Regions from separate parts of the Streptomyces daghestanicus genome, predicted to be linked through region 1. Evidence: predicted binding sites of a transcription regulator. Region 1 holds the regulator's gene; the other holds the start of a gene.

Region 1 (3,428 bases):
TGGGAGTGCGGCAGCTCGTGGATCTCGACGTACAGGTCGCCGGCCGGGCCGCCGCCGGGGCCGACCTCGCCCTCGCCGGCGAGCTGGATGCGGGTGCCGTTGTCGACGCCGGCCGGGATCTTCACCGTCAGGGTGCGCCGCGAGCGGATGCGGCCGTCACCGGCGCACTCCGGGCACGGCGTCGGCACCACCGTGCCGAAGCCCTGGCACTGGGGGCAGGGCCGGGAGGTCATGACCTGGCCCAGGAAGGACCGGGTGACCTGCGACACCTCACCGCGGCCGCGGCACATGTCGCAGGTCTGCGCCGACGTGCCGGGCGCGGCCCCCTCGCCGTTGCAGGTGTTGCAGACGACGGCCGTGTCGACCTGGATGTCCTTGGTCGTGCCGAAGGCCGCCTCGTCCAGCTCGACCTCGATGCGGATCATGGCGTCCTGGCCGCGGCGGGTGCGCGAGCGCGGTCCGCGCTGCGACGCCGTGCCGAAGAAGGCGTCCATGATGTCCGAGAAGTTCCCGAAGCCGCCCGCGCCGAAGCCGCCGGCGCCCGCGCCGCCGCTCTGCGACAAGGGATCGCCGCCGAGGTCGTAGACCTGCTTCTTCTGCGGGTCCGACAGCACCTCGTAGGCGGCGTTGATCTCCTTGAACCGCTCCTGGGTCTTCGGATCGGGGTTGACGTCCGGATGCAGCTCGCGGGCGAGCCTCCGGAACGCCTTCTTGATCTCGTCCTGAGAAGCGTCGCGGCGCACGCCGAGCACGGCGTAGTAGTCCGTGGCCACCTATGACTCCGCCAGGATCTGTCCGACGTACCGTGCCACTGCGCGTACCGCTCCCATCGTTCCCGGGTAGTCCATGCGGGTCGGTCCGACCACGCCGAGCTTGGCAACCGCCTCGCCGCCCGAACCGTAGCCCACCGACACGACGGACGTGGAGTTGAGTCCTTCATGGGCGTTCTCATGACCGATTCGCACGGTCACGCCCGCATCCTTCGCCTCGCCGAGCAGCTTCAGGAGCACCACCTGCTCCTCCAGCGCCTCCAGCACCGGCCGGATCGTGAGGGGGAAGTCATGGCCGAAGCGGGTCAGATTGGCGGTGCCGCCGATCATCAGCCGCTCCTCGTTCTCCTCGACCAGGGTCTCCAGCAGGGTGGAGAGCACCGTCGAGACCGTACCGCGGTCCTCCGCCTCGAAGGCGTCCGGGAGGTCCTCCACGAGCGTGGGCACGTCCGTGAACCGGCGGCCCGCGACCCGGCTGTTGAGCCGCGCCCGCAGATCCGCCACCGCGGTCTCGCCGAACGGCGCCGGGCAGTCCACCATCCGCTGCTCCACCCGCCCGGTGTCCGTGATCAGCACGAGCATCAGGCGGGCCGGCGCCAGGGAGAGCAGCTCCACGTGGCGCACGGTCGAGCGGGTCAGCGACGGGTACTGCACCACGGCGACCTGCCGGGTGAGCTGCGCCAGCAGCCGCACCGTGCGGGCCACGACGTCGTCGAGGTCGACGGCGCCCTCCAGGAAGTTCTGGATCGCGCGCCGCTCGGGGCCGGTCATCGGCTTGACCCCGGCGAGCTTGTCGACGAACAGCCGGTAGCCCTTGTCGGTCGGGATGCGCCCGGCGCTGGTGTGCGGCTGGGCGATGAACCCCTCCTCCTCCAGCGCCGCCATGTCGTTGCGCACGGTCGCCGGGGAGACGCCCAGGGCGTGCCGCTCGGTCAGGGCCTTGGAGCCGACCGGCTCCTCGGTGCCGACGTAGTCCTGGACGATGGCGCGCAGCACCTGGAGCCTGCGTTCACTGAGCATTCGCGCACACCTCCAGAAGCCGTCTGCCCGGATTCCCTCCTGGCACTCAACCACTGCGAGTGCCAGACTTCCCCGGCCCAGTGTACGGCCGTGGGGTACGCCCCCGGCAAGGCCGGGCCCGCGCTGCCGTCCCCGAGGGGTCCGCACCGCTAGCGTCGCCGCCATGACCGTGACTTGGGAAGAGCTGGGATGGGAGCGGGTGGCGGCCGGGGTGGGGCGGCACCGGCTGCCGGTGTGGGACTGCACGGCCGGCCTGGTGGTCGGCGCGGGGGCCGCGCTGCTGATCGACGCGGGGTCGAGCCTCGGCGAGGGCGCGCGGCTGCGGGCGGAGGCGCAGGCGCTCGCGGGTCACCGTGTGACGCATCTCGCGCTGACCCATCCGCACTTCGACCACGTCTTCGGGGCGGCGGCGTTCGCGGACGCGGAGGTGTTCGGCGCGGCCGGCGCGGAGACGGCGCTGGGCGCCGGGCGGGAGGCGCTGCGCGCGGACGCGGTGGCCAACGGGCTGGACCGGCGGCGCGCGGAGGAGGCGGTGGACGCGCTCACCGCCGTCCGCCACCCGGTGTCCGGGGAGCGGACCCTCGACCTGGGCGGCGGCCGGCAGGTGCTGCTGGCCGACGTGGGGCCGGGGCACACCGCGCACGACCTGGCGGTGCTGGTGCCGGGCAGCCCGGAGGTCGTCTTCTGCGGGGATCTGGTGGAGGAGTCCGGCGAGCCGCAGGCGGGCCCCGACGCGCTGCCGGGGCAGTGGCCCGCGGCACTGGACCGGCTGCTCCGCCTGGGCGGCGAGGACGCGCTGTACGTGCCGGGGCACGGGGCGGTGGTGGACGCGGCGTTCGTGCGGGCCCAACGGGACGCCCTGGCCGCGCGGTTCGGCGTGTCGCGCTGATCGCGTCCGGGACGTTCCTCGTATCGTCGGCAGAATGCGCCAGTACTCCGCCGATCTCACTCCCCCGTGGAAGAAACCGCAGCCCGCGCCGGAGGTGCCGGCCGATCCCGGCCTCGTGGTCGAGGAGCCCGGCACCGGGTTCTGCGGCGCGGTGACCGGGTGCGAGGCGGGCACCGTGACGCTGGAGGACCGCTTCGGCAAGCGCCGCGTCTTCCCGCTGGAGCCGCGCGGGTTCCTGCTGGAGGGCCGGGTGGTGACCCTGGTCAAGCCCTCACCGGGTCCGGTACGGCCGTCCCGTACGGCGTCCGGTTCGGTGGCCGTGCCCGGGGCGCGGGCCCGGGTGGCCCGCGCCGGGAGGATCTACGTCGAGGGGCGGCACGACGCCGAGCTGGTCGAGAAGGTGTGGGGCGACGACCTGCGGATCGAGGGGGTGGTCGTCGAGTACCTGGAGGGCGTGGACGACCTGCCGTCGATCGTGTCCGCCTTCGCGCCCGGTCCCGACGCCCGGCTCGGCGTCCTGGTGGACCACCTGGTGCCGGGGTCGAAGGAGTGGCGGATCGCCCAGGCGGTGACGAGCGAGCACGCGCTGGTCGTCGGCCACCCGTACATCGACGTCTGGGAGGCGGTGAAACCGGCCTCCGTGGGCATCGCCGCCTGGCCCCGGGTGCCGCGCGGCCAGGACTGGAAGACGGGGGTCTGCCGGGCCCTGGGCTGGCCCGAGAACACGGGCGCGGCCTGGCAGCACATCC
Region 2 (3,428 bases), on a different contig from region 1:
GAGGGGATCTTCGCGGAGACCGCGGGCGGGGTCACCGTCGGCGTGACGAAGAAGCTCATCGAGGCCGGCGTGCTCGACCCGGCCCTCACCACCGTCGTGCTCAACACCGGGGACGGCCTCAAGACGCTGGACGCGGTCGCGGGGACGGGGCTCACGGCGACGATCCGGCCGAACCTCGACTCCTTCCGCGAGGCGGGGCTGGCCTGACGGCCGCCGTCCCTCGTCCGCGGCCGGCGGTACCGGCCGCGCAGTTCCCCGCGCCCCTGGGCCGACCCACCGACCGGAGGTCAACGTCATGAGTGTCACCGTCCGCATCCCGACCATCCTGCGCACCTACACGGGCGGCAAGGCAGAAGTGAGCGCCGAGGGCGCGAACCTCGGTGAGGTCATCGCCGACCTGGAGAAGAACCACACCGGCATCTCCGCCCGCGTCCTGGACGACCAGGGCAAGCTCCGCCGTTTCGTCAACGTCTACGTCAATGACGACGACGTCCGTTTCGAGCAGGGCCTGGAGACCGCCACCCCCGACGGGGCCGGTGTCTCGATCATTCCCGCCGTCGCCGGCGGCTGACCCGGTCACGCACCGTCCCCGGAATTGCCCCCTCCGCAATAGAAGCGGAGGGGGCAATTCCATGTGGTTGAGCGCGGTACAGTTGGGGAACGCGCTGCCGATCGAGAGATCGGGAGCCCCCGAATTCCTGCCGCGCGCCCGACTAGATGTAGCCAAAGTGTGCGCACTCTTCGCGGCTTTTGTGACTTTTATGCGGCCCGACTTGCCCCGGAATCTGCTGAATTCATGCGATATTCCGGACCGCTCCCGTCCAGAATTCTCGTCCAATTGACCTGTTGCAGAGGGCAGTTGGACAGATACATTCGGCCGCGGTCGACGCGTTCCGGCGCACGCCCCCGCAACCTGGGGGGCGAGGTCTGACCCGGATCCGCGAAGTGCGGGTCTGTGCAAGGGCCAGTAATAGGGGAGTTAGGCATGGCTCAGGGCACCGTCAAGTGGTTCAACGCGGAGAAGGGGTACGGCTTCATCGCGGTCGACGGTGGTGCGGATGTTTTCGTCCACTACAGCGCGATTCAGATGGACGGCTACCGCACCCTTGAAGAAGGCCAGCGGGTCGAGTTCGAGATCTCGCAGGGCCAGAAGGGCCCGCAGGCCGACATGGTCCGCGTCACTGCCTGATCCGCGCGACCACCGCAGCGAACGGTCTTCGTCCGAAGGGCCCGCGTCTCAGGCGCGGGCCCTTCGGCATGCCCGGGAGCCGGTCCGGGGCGTGTTCGCCGGGGGCGGAGCGCGGACGCCGATCCGGGGGAGGCGCTTGCACTCGCAGGGGTCGAGTGCTAATCATTGGCGTTAGCACTCTGAAGGTGAGAGTGACAACGAAGGACCGGGTCGGTGAGGCCCGCAGGCCGGATGGGAAGGAACCACGAGGCCGGCGAGCCGTCCGTCGCGGGCGCGGGCGCGGTCCGAAGGAATCACCCCCAGTCCTGGAGGGACCACTTCACATGGCCAAGATCATCGCGTTCGACGAGGAGGCGCGGCGCGGCCTCGAGCGCGGCATGAACCAGCTCGCGGACGCCGTCAAGGTGACGCTCGGCCCCAAGGGCCGCAACGTCGTCCTCGAGAAGAAGTGGGGCGCGCCCACGATCACCAACGATGGTGTGTCCATCGCCAAGGAGATCGAGCTCGAGGACCCGTACGAGAAGATCGGCGCCGAGCTGGTCAAGGAAGTCGCCAAGAAGACGGACGACGTCGCCGGTGACGGTACGACCACCGCGACCGTCCTCGCCCAGGCCCTGGTCAAGGAGGGCCTGCGCAACGTAGCCGCCGGCGCCAACCCGATGGCCCTGAAGCGCGGTATCGAGAAGGCCGTCGAGGCCGTCTCCGCCGCCCTGCTGGAGCAGGCGAAGGACGTCGAGACCAAGGAGCAGATCGCCTCCACGGCCTCCATCTCCGCCGCCGACACCCAGATCGGCGAGCTGATCGCCGAGGCCATGGACAAGGTCGGCAAGGAAGGCGTCATCACCGTCGAGGAGTCCCAGACCTTCGGTCTGGAGCTGGAGCTCACCGAGGGTATGCGCTTCGACAAGGGCTACATCTCGGCGTACTTCGCCACCGACATGGAGCGTATGGAGGCCGTCCTCGACGACCCGTACATCCTGATCGCCAACTCCAAGATCTCCAACGTCAAGGACCTGCTCCCGCTCCTGGAGAAGGTCATGCAGTCGGGCAAGCCGCTGCTGATCATCGCCGAGGACGTCGAGGGCGAGGCCCTGTCGACCCTGGTCGTCAACAAGATCCGCGGCACCTTCAAGTCCGTCGCCGTCAAGGCCCCGGGCTTCGGCGACCGCCGCAAGGCCATGCTCGGCGACATCGCCATCCTCACGGGCGGCGAGGTCATCTCCGAGGAGGTCGGCCTCAAGCTGGAGAACGCGACCCTGGACCTCCTGGGCCGCGCCCGCAAGGTCGTCATCACCAAGGACGAGACCACCATCGTCGACGGCTCCGGCTCCGCCGACCAGGTCGCCGGCCGGGTCAACCAGATCCGCGCCGAGATCGAGAACAGCGACTCGGACTACGACCGCGAGAAGCTCCAGGAGCGCCTGGCCAAGCTCGCGGGCGGCGTCGCGGTCATCAAGGCCGGTGCCGCCACCGAGGTGGAGCTCAAGGAGCGCAAGCACCGCATCGAGGACGCCGTGCGCAACGCCAAGGCGGCCGTCGAGGAGGGCATCGTCGCCGGTGGTGGCGTGGCCCTGCTCCAGGCCTCCCAGGTCTTCGAGAAGCTGGAGCTGGACGGCGACGAGGCGACCGGCGCCAACGCCGTGAAGCTCGCGCTGGAGGCCCCGCTGAAGCAGATCGCCGTCAACGGCGGTCTCGAGGGCGGCGTCGTCGTGGAGAAGGTCCGCAACCTCACCGTCGGCCACGGCCTCAACGCCGCGACCGGTGAGTACGTCGACATGATCGCCGAGGGCATCATCGACCCGGCGAAGGTGACGCGCTCCGCGCTGCAGAACGCGGCCTCCATCGCCGCGCTCTTCCTCACCACCGAGGCCGTCATCGCCGACAAGCCGGAGAAGGCGGGCGCCGCGCCGGCCGGCGGCGGCATGCCGGGCGGTGACATGGACTTCTGATCGACCCCAGGGTCGATCGAGCGTCCGGTCGTTCGAGGGCGGTGCCCTCTGTCCTTCACGGGACAGGGGCACCGCCCTCGGCGTTTCCCGGCGACCGCCGGGCGGCCCCGGCGGTCACCGGGCACGGGCGGGGTGTGAGCTGGGTCATGGGCGCCGGGGCGGGCGGAATGCCGTGGGCGGGAGCCGTGTTACGCGGAGCGCACGATGAATGCGCGTGCACATACCGACCGGTACTTGCAGAACCGAGGAGCCCCCACGTGACCACCTCCCCCGATGTCGCCGCCCGCGCC

What was found. Region 1 encodes HrcA, which represses chaperone genes, less so after heat shock. Its sites were predicted from a motif close to TTNGCACTCNGNNNNNCNGAGTGCNAA; they were not measured.
Region 2: a site for HrcA is predicted at 1,361-1,387, ahead of groL (chaperonin GroEL). Genes of this name have one in related genera too.

The regions. Positions count from the first base shown of each region.
Region 1 covers NZ_BNDX01000016.1:715,637-719,064, reverse strand. Annotated here, with positions in the region: gene dnaJ (molecular chaperone DnaJ) at 1-773, opposite strand, end outside; gene hrcA (heat-inducible transcriptional repressor HrcA) at 774-1,790, opposite strand; gene Sdagh_RS29905 (MBL fold metallo-hydrolase) at 1,954-2,679, shown strand; gene Sdagh_RS29900 (DUF3097 domain-containing protein) at 2,714-3,428, shown strand, end outside.
Region 2 covers NZ_BNDX01000010.1:93,347-96,774, reverse strand. Annotated here, with positions in the region: gene thrC (threonine synthase) at 1-207, shown strand, start outside; gene Sdagh_RS19395 (MoaD/ThiS family protein) at 296-571, shown strand; gene Sdagh_RS19390 (cold-shock protein) at 986-1,189, shown strand; gene groL (chaperonin GroEL) at 1,513-3,138, shown strand; gene Sdagh_RS19380 (NADH:flavin oxidoreductase) at 3,396-3,428, shown strand, end outside.